One region of the Geodermatophilus arenarius genome, then DNA from elsewhere that is predicted to be linked to it. Evidence: riboswitches for the same ligand, from Rfam matches in the RefSeq annotation. Region 1 holds a riboswitch; each other region holds the start of a gene.
What was found. Region 1 has a riboswitch for cyclic di-AMP ahead of ACFO3M_RS20885 (transglycosylase family protein). Riboswitches for the same ligand answer to the same signal wherever they lie in the genome.

Region 1 (3,396 bases):
CGGCGACCGAGAGCCGGTCGACCTCCTGCGCCATCTCCTCGAGCACGTGCGTGGCGCGCTCGTCGACCAGCGCGTGGACGGCGTCCAGCCGCAGCCCGTCGACGTGCATGTCGCGCAGCCACATCAGGGCGTTGTCGAGGATGTAGCGGCGGACCTCGTCGGAGTCCGGCCCGGACAGGTTGACCGACTCGCCCCAGGTGTTCGCGCCGCCCTCCGAGAAGATCGGCATGAACAGGGGCAGGTAGTTCCCCGACGGGCCCAGGTGGTTGTAGACGACGTCCTGGATGACGCCGATCCCGCGCTGGTGGCAGGCGTCGACGAACCGCTGGTAGGCCGCGGGGCCGCCGTAGCTCTCCTGCACCGTGTACCAGAGGACGCCGTCGTAGCCCCAGTTGTGCGTGCCGTCGAAGCCGTTGACCGGCAGCAGCTCGACGAAGTCGACGCCGAGGTCGGCGAGGTGGCCCAGCCGGTCGATGGCCGAGTCGAGGGTGCCCTCGGGCGTGAACGTGCCGACGTGCAGCTCGTAGACGACGCCGCCGGCGAGCGGGCGCCCGGTCCAGGCGGTGTCGCCCCAGGCGTACGCCGACGGGTCGAACCGGCGGGACAGGCCGTGCACGCCGTCGGGCTGGCGACGCGAGCGCGGGTCGGGGCGCGGCGTGTCGTCGTCGCCGAGCAGGTAGCCGTAGTCGGACTCCGGGCCGGCCTCGACCTCGGCCCGCCACCAGCCGTCGTCGTCGCGGCGCATGTCGTGCACCGTGCCGTCGACCTGCAGGCGCACACGCTCGGGCACGGGCGCCCAGACGGCGAACTCGACGGGTGCGGACATGCGGGGGCCTCCCAGCGGTAGTGCGGCTGACCGGTCCCTCTTGCCCGCTGCGGGCGCGGTCAACCGCGAGCGGCAGCCGGGGGAGCGGGTCCCCCGGCTGCCGCCCCGGGTCACGGCAGCTGCAGGACCTGCCCGACGTGGATGACGTCCGGGTCGCTGACGGTGCCGCTGTTGGCCGACCAGAGGGCCTTCCAGCCGCCCTCGACGCCCTGGTCCCGGGCGATCGTGCCCAGCGTGTCGCCGGACCGCACGGTGTACGAGCCGCCGGACGCCCCGGCGGCGGACTCCCCGGCCCGGGCGGCCGTGTCCGGCTCGGCCGGCGCGGGCGCGGCGGCGGGCTCAGCGGCCGGCGAGCCGGCCTCCGGGGCGCCCGGGTCCAGGCCCTTGCCGCAGGTGGGCCAGGCGCCCGGGCCCTGGACGTCGAGCGTGCGCTCGGCGACGGCGATCTGCTGTGCCTTGGTGGCCAGGTCGGCGCGCGCGGCGTACTCGGTGCCGCCGAAGGCCGCCCAGGTGGACTGGCTGAACTGCAGGCCGCCGTAGTAGCCGTTGCCGGTGTTGATGCTCCAGTTGCCGCTGGACTCGCACTGGGCGACGGCGTCCCAGTCGTTGGGAGCGGCGGCCGAGGCCGGGCCGGCGGTGACGCCGATCGCGGCCGCGGCCACGCCGGTCGTCACGAGGGCACGGCGGAGCAGGGACGTGGACGTGCGCATGGGGGATCTCCGATCCGCCGCCTGCGAGGTGAGCTGTCGGGTTCGGAGCGATCGGTGCCCCGGCCGCACGGCGTGCGGCTTCACCCCGAGGCGCTGCGTCCGGTCCCCCCGTGACCGCGGTGCAGGCGCCGAAGTGGGTCCCCCACCCCCGTCCTGGCTGTGCTCGAGGAACGGAGCCCGGCGGACGGGGTTCGGCGGACCGGCTCCGGCACGCGGCAGTCGGTTGGCCCGCGTGCGGTCGCAAAGGTAACGGGAGCATCACGAGACGGCACACCGGCACCACCCGTCACGGCGTGTCGCCCGGCCCGTGCCGGGCGGCGCGCACGAGATCGCCGGCAGGGGCCGCAGGTCACGGCGGCGCCGGCAGGCGCCGCCGTGACCTCCGTCTCAGTTCCGGACGAGCAGGGCCACCGGCAGCCGGGCCAGCAGCTCGCCGACGGGCGCTCCGCCGGCGTCGGAGACGACCCGCGTGCCGGTGAGCACGTCGCGCCACGCACCGGTCGGCAGCGTCAGCGCGGTGTCGCCCCAGCCGGTGGCGGCCAGCGCCACCGGCAGCCGGGTCGCCACGGTCACCGCGCCGCCCTGCTCCCCGGACCCACGGTCGAAGGCGACGACGTGCTGCGCGGCGGACCCGGTGGCCGCCACGGGGGTGTAGCCGGTGAACAGCTCCGGGGAGTCCCGCCGCAGCCGCAGCGCCCGCGAGACGACGAGCAGCTTGGCCGCGCCGGTGTCGTCGACCTCCGGCACCTCCCCGCCGTCGAGCCGGGCCAGCAGCGCGCGCCGCTCGTCGTAGTCGACCGGGCGGCGGTTGTCGGGGTCGACGAGCGAGTGGTCCCACAGCTCGGTGCCCTGGTAGACGTCCGGGACGCCGGGCATCGTCAGCTGCAGCAGCTTCTGCGCCAGCCCGTTGGACCGGCCCGCCGGGCCGATCCGCGCGACGAAGGCCTCGATCTCGCGGTTCGTGGCCTCGTCGTCGTAGGCGGCGTCGACCATCGCGTGCAGCTGCGCCTCGAACGCCTCGTCGACGTCGGTCCACGTCGTCGACTGCCCGGCCTCCCGGGCCGCCTTCTCCGCGTAGGCGTGCGCCCGCTCGCGGGACAGCGGCCACGCGCCGACCAGGTTCTGCCACACCAGGTGCGCCAGCGGCCGGTCGGGCAGCGGGTGGCGGGACAGCCAGCCGCGGACCAGGTCCGCCCACTCCGTCGGCACCTCGGCGAGGACGGCCAGGCGCGCCCGGGTGTCCTCGCTGCGCTTGGTGTCGTGCGTGGTGAGCGTCGTCATCGACTCCGGCTTGCGCTCCAGCCGCCGCGCCTGCGCCTCGTGGAACTCCTCCGGGGTGCTGCCGAAGCGCGCCGGGTCGCCGCCGACCTCGTTGAGCACCACGAACCGCGCCCACCGGTAGTAGGCGCTGTCCTCGACGCCCTTGGCCATCACCGGGCCGCTGGTCTGCTCGAACCGGGTGGCCGCCTCGGTGCCGGCCTGCGCCAGGACCGGGTGCAGCGTGTCGACCGCGGCGACCAGGTCGGGACGGCGGTCGCGGACGTCGCCCACGGCGGCGTCGAGGTGCTCGCGGCCGTCGGGCAGGTAGGTGCGGTAGACGGAGAAGGAGGCCAGCAGCTCGGCCAGCGCCTCCTTCTCCGTCTCCACGTCGACGCCCGGCAGCTCGCCGATGACGCGCACCAGCCGGGCGACCTCCGAGCCGAGGATCCCGTCGGTCACCTCGCGCTTGCAGTCGTGCACCAGCTGCCCGTAGTCGACCGCCCGGCCGGACAGCTCGGTGTCCAGCGCGGTCAGCGCCGCCTCGCCGGCCGGGTCGACCAGGACGTCGCCGACCTCGGCCAGCGCGTCGTAGCCGGTGGT
Region 2 (3,396 bases), on a different contig from region 1:
ACCGCTCCGGCGCCGGCTACGCGCTGCGGATGGCGGCCGCGGTGGACGGCGTCGAGCAGGGCGGCGGCAGCTGGGCCGACATCCACTGGTCGTTCGGGCAGATGCTCGCCTACGCCTCGCGCGGCACCGAGCTGCGGCCCGGTGACGTCGTCGGCAGCGGCACGGTCGGCACCGGGTGCCTGCTGGAGCTGCGGTCGCTGCACGGCGAGGACCAGCACCCGTGGCTGCGGCCGGGCGTGGAGGTCGCGGTGACGGTCGAGCGGATCGGCACGGTGACCGCACGCATCGTCGCCGGCCCCGACCCGGTGCCGCTGGGTCCCCCCGCGACGGCCGCGCGGGCCTAGGGCGGAGCGTGCCCGTGCTCCGCCCCACGGTGGAGCCGGAGCACGGGCGCGCGCCGGTCAGTCCTCCGCCTGGCCCATCCCGGTGCCCTCGGCGGCGCCGGGGAAGCCGGGGCGGTCCCCGCTGCCCATGGGTCCCTGGGCAGCGCGGGGTCCCTGCTCGGGAGCGTCGTCGGCGACGCCGTTCTCGTCGGGGTGCTCACCGGGCAGCACGTGGTCGTCGGTGCGGCCGTCCGAGCCGCCGTTCGGCGGACCCTGGGTCATCGCGGACCTCCTCAGCCGTGCTCCGACCGGACGGCTGGGCTCACCCCGGTCGGGGCACGGGGTACCCGGCCCGCCGCCCCGGACACGGCTCGGGCGGTCGGCGTCCGCCCCGCGACGGGTCAGGGGCAGCTCTCCTCGAGCTTCACGACGCCGAGGTCGATCGTCCCCTCCGCCGCGCCGGTGACCCGCTGGCCGGCCGGGACGTTCTGCGTGCAGACCCTCCAGTTGGCGTCGAGCACCTGGTTGCGGGTGCCGAGCAGGTCGTGGGACAGGCTGAGGAAGACGCCGTTGGCCTGGATCAGGTCCTGGGCGTCCTGCAGGGTCATCCCGACCACCGACGGCATGGCGAAGTCGACCACCGGCGCGGCCGGCGTGGTCGGGGCCGGGGTGCTCGGGGCGGCGGTGGTGCTCGGCACGACGGCCGGCGGCGGTGCGCTGGAGACGGGCGGGACGGCCGGCTGGGGGCTGGAGGTCGCCGTCACGGTCTCGGTGACCGTCGTGGTGCTCGCGGCGGCGGTCGCCGCCTCGTCGTCGCCACCGCCGAGCGCGGCGCCGACGGTTGCGACGACGAGGACCAGCGCGAGGACGGCGAACCAGGGACGCAGGTAGACCGGCGTCTCCTTCTTCTCCGGAGGCGGGGGCAGGAAGCCGGGCAGGGGGCCCTGCGGCGGCTGCCAGGGCTGGCCGGGCGGCGGTTGGGTCATGGGGACACCCCGTCGTGCTGGAGGGACCCGCGGCGGGTGCAGTCGCACCGCCGTCGCGGGAGGAACCGCGGGAGCGTGCCACGGCGGGACGGTGCTCCCCGGGACGTCCGGCACGGCGTCGTAGCGGGACGGTCACGAAGTGCCCCGGTCGCCTCGCCGGTCCCCCCGGACACGCCGCGGCCCCCGTCCTGGGTGGGGGACGGGGGCCGCGGTCGCGCTCGCAGGTCAGTAGCCGCGACCGGCCTGACCCTTGCCGCCCTTCGCGTTCTTGGCCTGGAAGTCGCGGATGAACTGCTTGATCTTGGCCTGGTTCTGCGGCTTCCGGAGCTCCTGGACGACCTTGGCGGCGACGCCCGAGGCGATCAGGTTCCTCATCATGCCCATGGGGGGACTCCCTCCTCTCGACTGCTGGTTCCGGTGCCCCGTCAACGGGCGGCGCAACCGTCGCGATCCCCGGGGCTTCCCCGCTCCCGTCGTGGTGGGCCGCTGACGCGCTGTGCGGACGCACCGCTGCGCCCTTTCTCGTCCGCCCCGGCGTGTCGGCGCCTGCGTGTCGGAGGTCGAGCGGCGGAGGGAACGGCTCCTGCGCTGGTGGGACGGGCGATTCGGATCCGCGGCCCGCGTCAAGTCCGCGGCTCGCGGCCGGGCGTGGCGCGGATGCGATCCGGTTGAACGCTGCAACACCCCTCCCTACCGTCGTCGCGGTCCGGCCGGCCCTCAGTCACCTCCCGTGTGACACCCGCCGGACACGCCGAACCAGGCGGCCGGCAGCCGGCCGGCGCCCGGACCGGGGACCCACGTGAGCACTGGGGTGAAGCGCGCTCCGTCGCGCCGGGCGACTCCTCCGCCCGAACCCGTCAGCTAACCCGGTAGGCGGTCGCGGAGAACAGGAGAACCGTCGTCGATGACGACTGCACGCACGTCCACCGCCCGTCGTTCGTTCCGCGGCATCGCCGTCGCGGCCATCGCCGGAGCCGGCATCGCCCTCTCACCCCTCCCGGCGTCGGCCGCCGCGGGCGACGGGGGTACCGCGACGGTCGCCGCCGCACCGGCGGCCGCTCCCAACGGCGCGGCCCAGACCGCCGTCGACACCGCCCTGGCCCAGGTCGGTGACCCGTACGTGTACGGCGCCACCGGCCCGAACTCGTTCGACTGCTCGGGCCTGACCAGCTACAGCTACCAGGCGGCGGGCGTCTCGATCCCGCGCACCTCGAAGGCCCAGTCGACGTTCGGCACCCCGGTGGCGAAGGCCGACCTGCAGCCGGGCGACCTGGTGTTCTTCTACAGCCCCGTGTCGCACGTGGGCATGTACATCGGCAACGGCCAGATGGTCCACGCCTCGACCGCCGGCAAGCCGGTGGCCGTCGTGAGCCTGGACTCGATGCCGGAGTACGTGGGCGCGCGCCGCGTCGCCTGACGCGCGGAACGGTGTCCCCGGCCGGCTCGCCCGGCCGGGGGCACCGAACCGTCCTCGGGTGGTGTCCGCCGGCGATCCCGCCTGGCCGCGGCCGGCCGGCCCCGGGCCGGTGGTGGCGGTGGGCAAGCTCGTCGCCGACCAGCTGCTCGAGCTGTCCGCGCCGCTGGTGGCCGGCGGCCAGCAGCGGGTCGAGCGGACGACGACGGCCGGCGGCGCCCCCGCCAACGTCACCGCCGGCGTGGCCCGCCTAGGTGCGCCGGCGCGGTTCGCGGGCTGGGCCGGCGCCGACCCGCTGGCCGACGGGCTGCTGGCCGGTCTCGCTCGGAGGGGCGTCGAGCTCGCGGTGGTCCGCCGCGGGCGCGCGCCGCTGTCGACGGTGCTCGTGCATGCCGACGGCGAGCGCACGGTGCTGACCGACCGCGGCGAGGGCGGCCTGGAGCCGGCCGACGTCCGGCCGGAGTGGTTCGCCGGCGCCGCCGTCGTCCACCTCGACGGCTACGACCTGCTGCGCTTCCCCGATGCGGTGCGGGCCGCGGCCGGCACGGCGCACGACCTCGGCGTGCCGGTGAGCGCGGACGTCGCCGCGGCCGCCCGGATCGAGCGACACGGTGCCGATGGCTACGTGGAGCTGCTCGCCGGGCTGCGTCCGGACGTGCTCTGCTGCGACGCC
Region 3 (3,396 bases), on a different contig from region 1:
GGTGACGCTGATGCCCGCGACGCCGTTGAGGCCGGCGTTGACGCCGACCGCCGTCCGGGAGAACGGGTCGACGTCGCTGGCCAGCACCCACCGGGCACCGGCGAGGACGGCGGCGACGGCCACCAGGCCGCTGCCCGACCCGAGGTCGAGCACCGTGCGGCCGGCGACGGTGGCGGGCTCGTCGAGCAGGTGGCGGGCCAGCGCCTGCCCGCCGGGCCAGGCGGCGGCCCAGAACGGCGGCTCCCCGCCCGCCCCGCCGGCCGCGGTCTCCATCGCCTCCCACAGGGCGACGACGTCGTCGGCGACGTGCAGCCGCACCTCGGGGACGAGCGAGGGCCGGCGCACCTGGGTGTGCGCGCGGACGAACCCCGCGGGCACCACCCGGGTGGCCGGCCCTCGATGGATCACGTGTCGATCAGTACCAGCCGGTGGCCTGGCTGTGCGCCCAGGCGTCGCACGGCGAGCCGTAGCGCTCCTCGATGTAGATCAGGCCGGCGTCGATCTGGCGGTAGCCGTCGGAGGTCTTGGCGATCCCGGTGCTGGCCCAGGTGGAGTCCAGGAACTGCGGGATGCCGTAGGCGGTGCTGGTGGGGTTCTGGGCGTTGGGGTTCCAGCCGCTCTCCTTGCCCCACAGCTTCTCCAGGCAGGAGAACTGCTCGCCGCTGCCGACCTTGCTCAGCGCGTAGTCCTTGAAGGAGCCGGAGGGCGCGGCGGGCGCGGCCTCCTCGGCGGCCTCCTCGGCGGCCTGCTCCTCGGCGGCCTGCTGCGCGGCGGCGGCCTCGGCGGCGGCCTGCGCCTCGGCGGCCTGGCGGGCGGCCTCCTGCTCCGCGGCGACGCGGGCGGCCACCTGCTCGGCGGCGACGCCGGCGGCCTCGGCCTCGGCGGCCTCGCGGTCGCGCTCGGCCTGCTCGGCGGCCAGCTGCGCGTGGGCGGCACCGGCCTCCTGCGCGCTGCGCTCGGCGCGCGAGGCGGCGATGTCGGCCAGCGACGTCAGGTCGGGGGCGGTCGCGGCCTGCTGCTCGGGGATGCCCAGCTCGTCGGCGACGCTGACCGCGGTGGCGGCGGGGTCGGTACCGGCGGAGGCGGCGGGGCCGCTGGTGGAGACGACGCCGACGATCAGCGCGCCGGCGGCGGCGGCGCCGAGCAGGAGGGCCGGGCGGCGCGGGCCCAGCGGCGGGCCGCCGCGGCGGAACAGGCGCCGGCGGGCGGGGGCCTCGGCGGCGTCCGCGACCGCGGGCAGCTCGCGGGTGGCGGTGCCGGCCGTGGTCTCGGCGGCGGTGTCGGGGGTGTCGGCGGTGGCGAGCTCGGCGGTCGCGGGGGCGTCGGCAGGCGTGTTCGGGACGTGGCGGGACATGAGGGGGTGAGGGCTCCGAGGGAGAGTGCGCGCGGCAGCGGGCCCGGAGGCGGACCTCGGGCATGCGCGTGCGGCGCGGGGCTACGGGTGTCGCGGACTACGGGGTCCCCGGCGACGTCGTCGCAGGGAGCGGCAGGGCAGGGGCGGCCGGCGTCAGGCGGACGCGGGAGCGCGGTGTGCGCGCGGGCAGCTGCACCTGCGGGCCGCTTCGGCCCGGAGGCGGGGCATGCGGGGACTCTCCGTTTCTTCCGTGAGCCGCCTACCGAGTTAGCTGACGGGTTCGGGCGGGAAGGAGCCCTACGCGCGCCGGGCCGGAGCTCGGCGGGCGCGATTCACCCCAGTACTGCGGTGGGTCCCCGGCTCGCGTCCACGGGCGCGGACACGACTCGGCGGCGTCCGGCCGGGCTCCCCAGGACGGGGACCTGACGACCAGCCGGACGCCAGCCACCGTACGGTCGTTACCGGTTCGTGACAACCGCCGGGGCCGGAGGTGCGGCCGTGACGGGTGGGGCGGACCCCCTCGTCCCGGAACCCGCCCCCGCGTCGCCGCTGGTCAGGAGGCCGCGGCCACCTCGGGCCGGCCGGGCCCGTGCAGCGGTGTCACGTCGGACACGTCCGTCCCGGACGACGCAGGACGCGACTCCGCCCGGAGTCCACCGGCGGACTCCTCCAGACGGGCCAGCCCCCGCTTGTCGCCGAGGGCGGGGACGTCGTCGGGCACGACGCCGGTGACGACGGCGAGCGCCTCGTCCAGCTGCCCGGTCAGCAGGCGCAGCCAGTCGCGCGCCCGGTCGCGCTCGTCGCGCAGGGGCTCGAGCTCGGCCTCGACGGCGTGCCGGCGCTCGAGCGCCTCGGCGTCGGCCCGCGCCCGTGCCGCGGCGGCCTCGCGGTCCCGCCGCTCGCGCTCCGCGGCGGCCGCCTCCTCCAGCCGGGCCGCCTCGAGGCCCGCGGCCTCGAGGACGGCGGCGGCCTCGCTGCGGGTCTGCTCGCGGGCGGCGAGCACCGCCTCGCGCATCTCGGCCACCCCGGACAGCCGGGCCTGCGCCTCGGCGAGCGCCTCGGCGCGGATCCGCCCGGCCTCCTCCTCGGCGGCGGCCGTCAGCGCGGCGGCCTCCTCCTCGGCCCGCCGCACGATCGCGGCCGCGTCCTCGGGGCCGGGCAGGCTCTGCCGCTCGCGGACCAGCTGGGCCAGCCGCCGGCGGGCGTTCTGCAGCTCGGCCGACGCGGCGGCGTAGCGGCTGAGCAGGTGCTCGTTCTCCCGGCGCAGGACCAGCAGCTCGGTCTCGGCCCAGGCGACGTAGTCGTCCACCTGCACGCGGTCGTAGCCGCGGACCGCCCCGGTGAACACCGGCCCGGTGCCCAGCAGGCCGTCGAGCCCACGTCCCGGAGGCGGCTCCGCGGTGCCGTCCCCGGTCCCGTCGGGAGCAGCTCCCCGTCCCCGCAGCGACATCCCGGTTCCCCCTCGGTGCGCCGTCCGATCCGGCCCCCCACCGGCGCGCCGGTCGGGGGTGATCACAGAGTTCCACCCGCCGGGTGCGGCCGGACGGGTCGACACGGACGCGCGCGGGGCGTCCGGACCGGTCGCGCCCGGACGTGCCGGGCCGGTCACCGAGCGCGGTCGAGAGGTCTCAGTACGGTCACGGAGGCGCCGGGAATGCCCGGCGGGGGCAGGTCGTTGGGCCGGGTACAGTAGTTGCACTCTCAACCACATGGAGCACGAGATGCAGTTCGGGGTCTTCACGGTCAGCGACGTCACGACCGACCCGACGACGGGGCGGACGCCGAGCGAGGCGGAGCGGATCAAGGCCGTCGTCACCATCGCGAAGAAGGCCGAGGAGGTGGGCCTCGACGTCTTCGCGCTCGGTGAGCACCACAACCCGCCGTTCTTCTCGTCCTCCCCCACGACCACGCTGGCCTACGTCGCGGCGCAGACCTCCCGGCTGCAGCTGTCGACGTCGACCACGCTGATCACCACCAACGACCCGGTGAAGATCGCCGAGGACTACGCGATGCTGCAGCACCTCGCGGACGGCCGCGTCGAC
Region 4 (3,396 bases), on a different contig from region 1:
ACCCGAGCCGGTACTGGACGTCGGTGTGCGGCTCGGCGACGTCGCCGCGGCCGGCCGACCAGGCCAGCCCGCCGTCCCGGACCACCCCGGCGACCAGGCCGGGCGCCCGCCCCTCGCGCTGCACCCGGGCGGTGCGGGCCAGCAGGGTGCGGGCGGTCGAGGGCAGCACGGGCTCCGGCATGACCGGAACGGTAGGTCAGGCGCGGACGGGCGCCGCCAGCCGCCCGGTGCGCCCGGCCCAGCGCTCGAACACCACGGTGACCAGCGGCGGGATGGAGGCGGCCAGCGCGAGCAGCGTCGTCCACCGGGACCAGCCGAGCACCCGCGCGGCGACCAGCGCCACGACCACGTAGGCGATGAACACCGCGCCGTGGACCGGCCCGAACACCTGGACGCCGGCCTCCGAGGTCTCCGGCACGTACTTGACGTACATGCCGGCCAGCAGGCCGATCCAGGAGAGGGCCTCGGCGACGGCGACGACGCGGAAGGCCAGGGCGACGGTGCGGGGGTTCATCGGTGCGCGGTCCTCGGGTCGGGGGCGGTTCCGGAGGGTCAACGCGGCAGCGGGCGCCGGCGTCCCGGTCGCGGGGTGTGAGGTGCGTGGCAGGGTCGGGTCGTGCGGGGTCCGGCGCAGCGGGGGTCCCGTCCGGTCCTGCTGCGCCGGCTGGCCGACCTGCGGCCGGACCCGGTGGCCGCGGCGCTGCCCCGGCTGAGGCGCGACCCGCGTCAGCCGATGCGGCGGGCGCCGGCGTAGCCGCCCATCGCGTCGATGCTGGCGACCTTGACGACGTCGCCCGACGTCGGCGCGTGCACCATCTGGCCGTTGCCGATGTAGATGCCGACGTGGCTCACCGGGCTGTAGAAGAAGACCAGGTCACCGGGCTGCAGGTTCGCGCGGGAGACCGCGGTGCCCATCGTCGACTGCATCCTGCTGGAGTGCGGGAGGCTGATCCCCGCGGCGCGGAAGGCGTACTGGGTGAGGCCGGAGCAGTCGAACGAGCTCGGGCCGGCGGCCGCCCACACGTAGGGCTTGCCGCGCTGGGCCATGGCGGTGGCGACGACGGTCCCGGCGACGCCGCTGGCCGGCGCGGCCGCCGCGGCCGGCTCCTCGGCGGAGGAGGACGCGGAGGACGACGCAGTGTCCTCGCGCTCCTCGTCGCGGCTGGCGCGGGAGTCCTCGGCGGCGTGCGCCGCGGCGGCGGCCTCGAGGGCGGCGCGCCGCTCCTCGGCGCTCAGCCGGGCGTAGTCGGTCTGGTAGGCGGCGATCTGCGCCTCGAGGTCTGCCTGCTGGGCGGCGACGGCGTCGTACTGGCGCTGCGCCTCGGCGGCGGCCTCGGCGGCGGCGGCCTGCGCGGCGGTGGCGGTCTCGGTGGCGGCCGCGGCCTGGCCGAGCAGCTCGCCCTGGTAACCGGCGACGCCCTGCAGCAGGGTGACGCGGTTGACGAACTCGTCGGCGTCCTCGCTGGTCATGAGCGCCTGCAGCGAGCCCATGCTGTCGCCGGTGTAGGCCGACCGGGCGATCCCGATCACCTGCTGCCGCGCGGTGTCCACGGCGGCCTGGGCGGCGGCCAGCTGCGCGGCGGCGGCGTCGGCGGCGGCCTGCTGGGCGACGAGCGCCTCGCGGGCCTCGTTGAACTGCTCGGTGACGGCCTCGAGCTCGTGGCCCCGGGCGGCGACCAGCTGCGCGGCCTCGGCGGCCGACGTCGGCTCCTCCGCCCGGGCCGGCGCCGGGACGGCCCCCAGCCCGAGACCGATGCCGAGGGCGCCGACGAGCGCGAGGGCGGCGCGGCGGCCGCGGCCGGTCGCGGGCGTGCCGGGGACGGACGTGCGCAGGGACGCCACGCGGCGGTCTCTCCTTCTCCCAGGCCGCCTACCGGGTTAGCTGACGGGTTCGGGCGTGGAGTCGCCCGGCGCGTGCGGACACGCGCTACACCCCAGGACTGCGATGGGTCCCCGGCCCGGTCTCCGCTGCGGGAGGACCGGCTCGACGGCGTCCACGGGGTGTCACCCGGACTGGTGACGGAGCGCCCCGTTGGACACACTCAGCGTAAGGTCCGTGACCGGCGTGTGACAATCACCCCGGTGTAATTACATCAGTCACGGACGGTGACCAGGCGACTCCGGGAGGTTCCCGACCCCCGCCGGTTTGCGCGGCCGTGGGGACGTGTACCGATTGCTGCATGTCCTCTTCCACGCGGATGCGCCTGGCCCGGCCGCTCGTCGTGCTCGCCCTGCTCGGCTCCCTGGTCGCCTGTGGCGACAACACCGACTTCTCCCGCGGCCCGACCAACTGCGACTCCGCCGGCGGCAACGCCAGCAACGAGAACGACGCCAGTTGCCAGGAGACCGGCCAGAACCCGGGCAACGACGCCCCCACCACCGACGACGCGAGCACCGACGACTGAGCGCCGTCCGGTCCCCGGCGGGCGCCGGGCCGCCGGGACTGGTGGCATGGGCGGGTGAGCCCGGCACGCAGGTGGACGGCGGCCCGGTTGCGGGTCGAGACGCGCGCGCTGCTGGCCGGTGCCCGGCGCCTGCTGCGCGGCCGTGACCTCGCGCTGATCGGCGCGGGCCTGACCTTCTACGCCGGCATCGCGGTGGTGCCGCTGGTGCTGGTCTCCGTCCGGCTGACCGCGCTGGCCACCTCGGCCGGGGAGGTCCGCGGGCGCAGCGAGCGGCTGGCCGAGCTGCTGCCGGAGTCACTGGGCGCGCCGGACGCGGTGGCCCGGCTGGTCGACGCCGGCGTCCGGCTGGACCTGCTGGGGTTCGCGCTGGCGCTGCTGCCGCTGTCGCTGTACGGCGAGGGGCTGCGGCGGGCGCTGATGCGGTTCAGCCAGCGGCGGGAGAACCTCACCGGCTGGCGGGGCCGGCTGCTCACGCTGCCCCTGGTCGTGGTGACGCCCCTGCTGCTGTACCCGCTGCTGCTGGCCGCCACGGCCATGGCCGACCTGGCCCGCGAGGACGGCGCCGGGCCCCTGATCGGGCGGTTCGCCGTCGGCTACTACTCGGTGCTGTTCGTGCTGACCGTGCCCATCCTCTGGGGCTACGGCGTGGTGGCCGGCGGCCGGCGCCGGTGGGGCGCGCTGGTCAGCGGCGCGCTGTTCACCGCGGCCTGCCTGTCCGGCTTCCTGCAGGGCTTCGTGCTGTTCCTGTCGCTGCCCCTGGACCTCGGCGCGCCCTTCGGCGGCCTGGTGGTCGTCGGTGCGGTGGTCGCCATCGGCCTGTGGCTGTTCCTGCTGCACCTGGTCCTGCTGGCCGGGTGGCTGCTCACCCAGTCCCTCGACGCGCGGCTGGGGCGGCGTCAGGCCGTCGGCCGCCAGGGGGAGCCGGGCGGCGGGGCCTCCGTGGCGGGCGCGGCGGGCGGGGGCGGCGGCGTGGCCGGTGCGGTCGGCGGCT

Region 2: linked by a shared signal. The riboswitch ahead of ACFO3M_RS11805 (C40 family peptidase) and the one ahead of ACFO3M_RS20885 (transglycosylase family protein) in region 1 are both predicted to bind cyclic di-AMP.
Region 3: linked by a shared signal. The riboswitch ahead of ACFO3M_RS14420 (aggregation-promoting factor C-terminal-like domain-containing protein) and the one ahead of ACFO3M_RS20885 (transglycosylase family protein) in region 1 are both predicted to bind cyclic di-AMP.
Region 4: linked by a shared signal. The riboswitch ahead of ACFO3M_RS18480 (C40 family peptidase) and the one ahead of ACFO3M_RS20885 (transglycosylase family protein) in region 1 are both predicted to bind cyclic di-AMP.

What each region holds. Positions count from the first base shown of each region.
Region 1 is NZ_JBHSGR010000030.1:14,398-17,793, reverse strand. Features, by position in the region: gene treZ (malto-oligosyltrehalose trehalohydrolase) at 1-826, opposite strand, end outside; gene ACFO3M_RS20885 (transglycosylase family protein) at 937-1,536, opposite strand; cyclic di-AMP (ydaO/yuaA leader) riboswitch at 1,540-1,674, opposite strand; gene treY (malto-oligosyltrehalose synthase) at 1,924-3,396, opposite strand, start outside.
Region 2 is NZ_JBHSGR010000011.1:77,671-81,066, reverse strand. Features, by position in the region: gene ACFO3M_RS11825 (fumarylacetoacetate hydrolase family protein) at 1-344, shown strand, start outside; gene ACFO3M_RS11820 (hypothetical protein) at 402-605, opposite strand; gene ACFO3M_RS11815 (PASTA domain-containing protein) at 725-1,309, opposite strand; gene ACFO3M_RS11810 (hypothetical protein) at 1,535-1,693, opposite strand; cyclic di-AMP (ydaO/yuaA leader) riboswitch at 2,096-2,180, shown strand; gene ACFO3M_RS11805 (C40 family peptidase) at 2,214-2,726, shown strand; gene ACFO3M_RS11800 (carbohydrate kinase family protein) at 2,785-3,396, shown strand, end outside.
Region 3 is NZ_JBHSGR010000015.1:63,462-66,857, reverse strand. Features, by position in the region: gene ACFO3M_RS14425 (class I SAM-dependent methyltransferase) at 1-408, opposite strand, end outside; gene ACFO3M_RS14420 (aggregation-promoting factor C-terminal-like domain-containing protein) at 416-1,354, opposite strand; cyclic di-AMP (ydaO/yuaA leader) riboswitch at 1,596-1,756, opposite strand; gene ACFO3M_RS14415 (hypothetical protein) at 1,908-2,804, opposite strand; gene ACFO3M_RS14410 (LLM class flavin-dependent oxidoreductase) at 3,064-3,396, shown strand, end outside.
Region 4 is NZ_JBHSGR010000023.1:11,913-15,308, forward strand. Features, by position in the region: gene ACFO3M_RS18470 (serine hydrolase domain-containing protein) at 1-181, opposite strand, end outside; gene ACFO3M_RS18475 (DUF3817 domain-containing protein) at 197-514, opposite strand; gene ACFO3M_RS18480 (C40 family peptidase) at 727-1,842, opposite strand; cyclic di-AMP (ydaO/yuaA leader) riboswitch at 1,854-1,986, opposite strand; gene ACFO3M_RS18485 (hypothetical protein) at 2,181-2,405, shown strand; partial or broken gene ACFO3M_RS18490 (YhjD/YihY/BrkB family envelope integrity protein) at 2,460-3,275, shown strand; gene ACFO3M_RS18495 (transglycosylase domain-containing protein) at 3,302-3,396, opposite strand, start outside.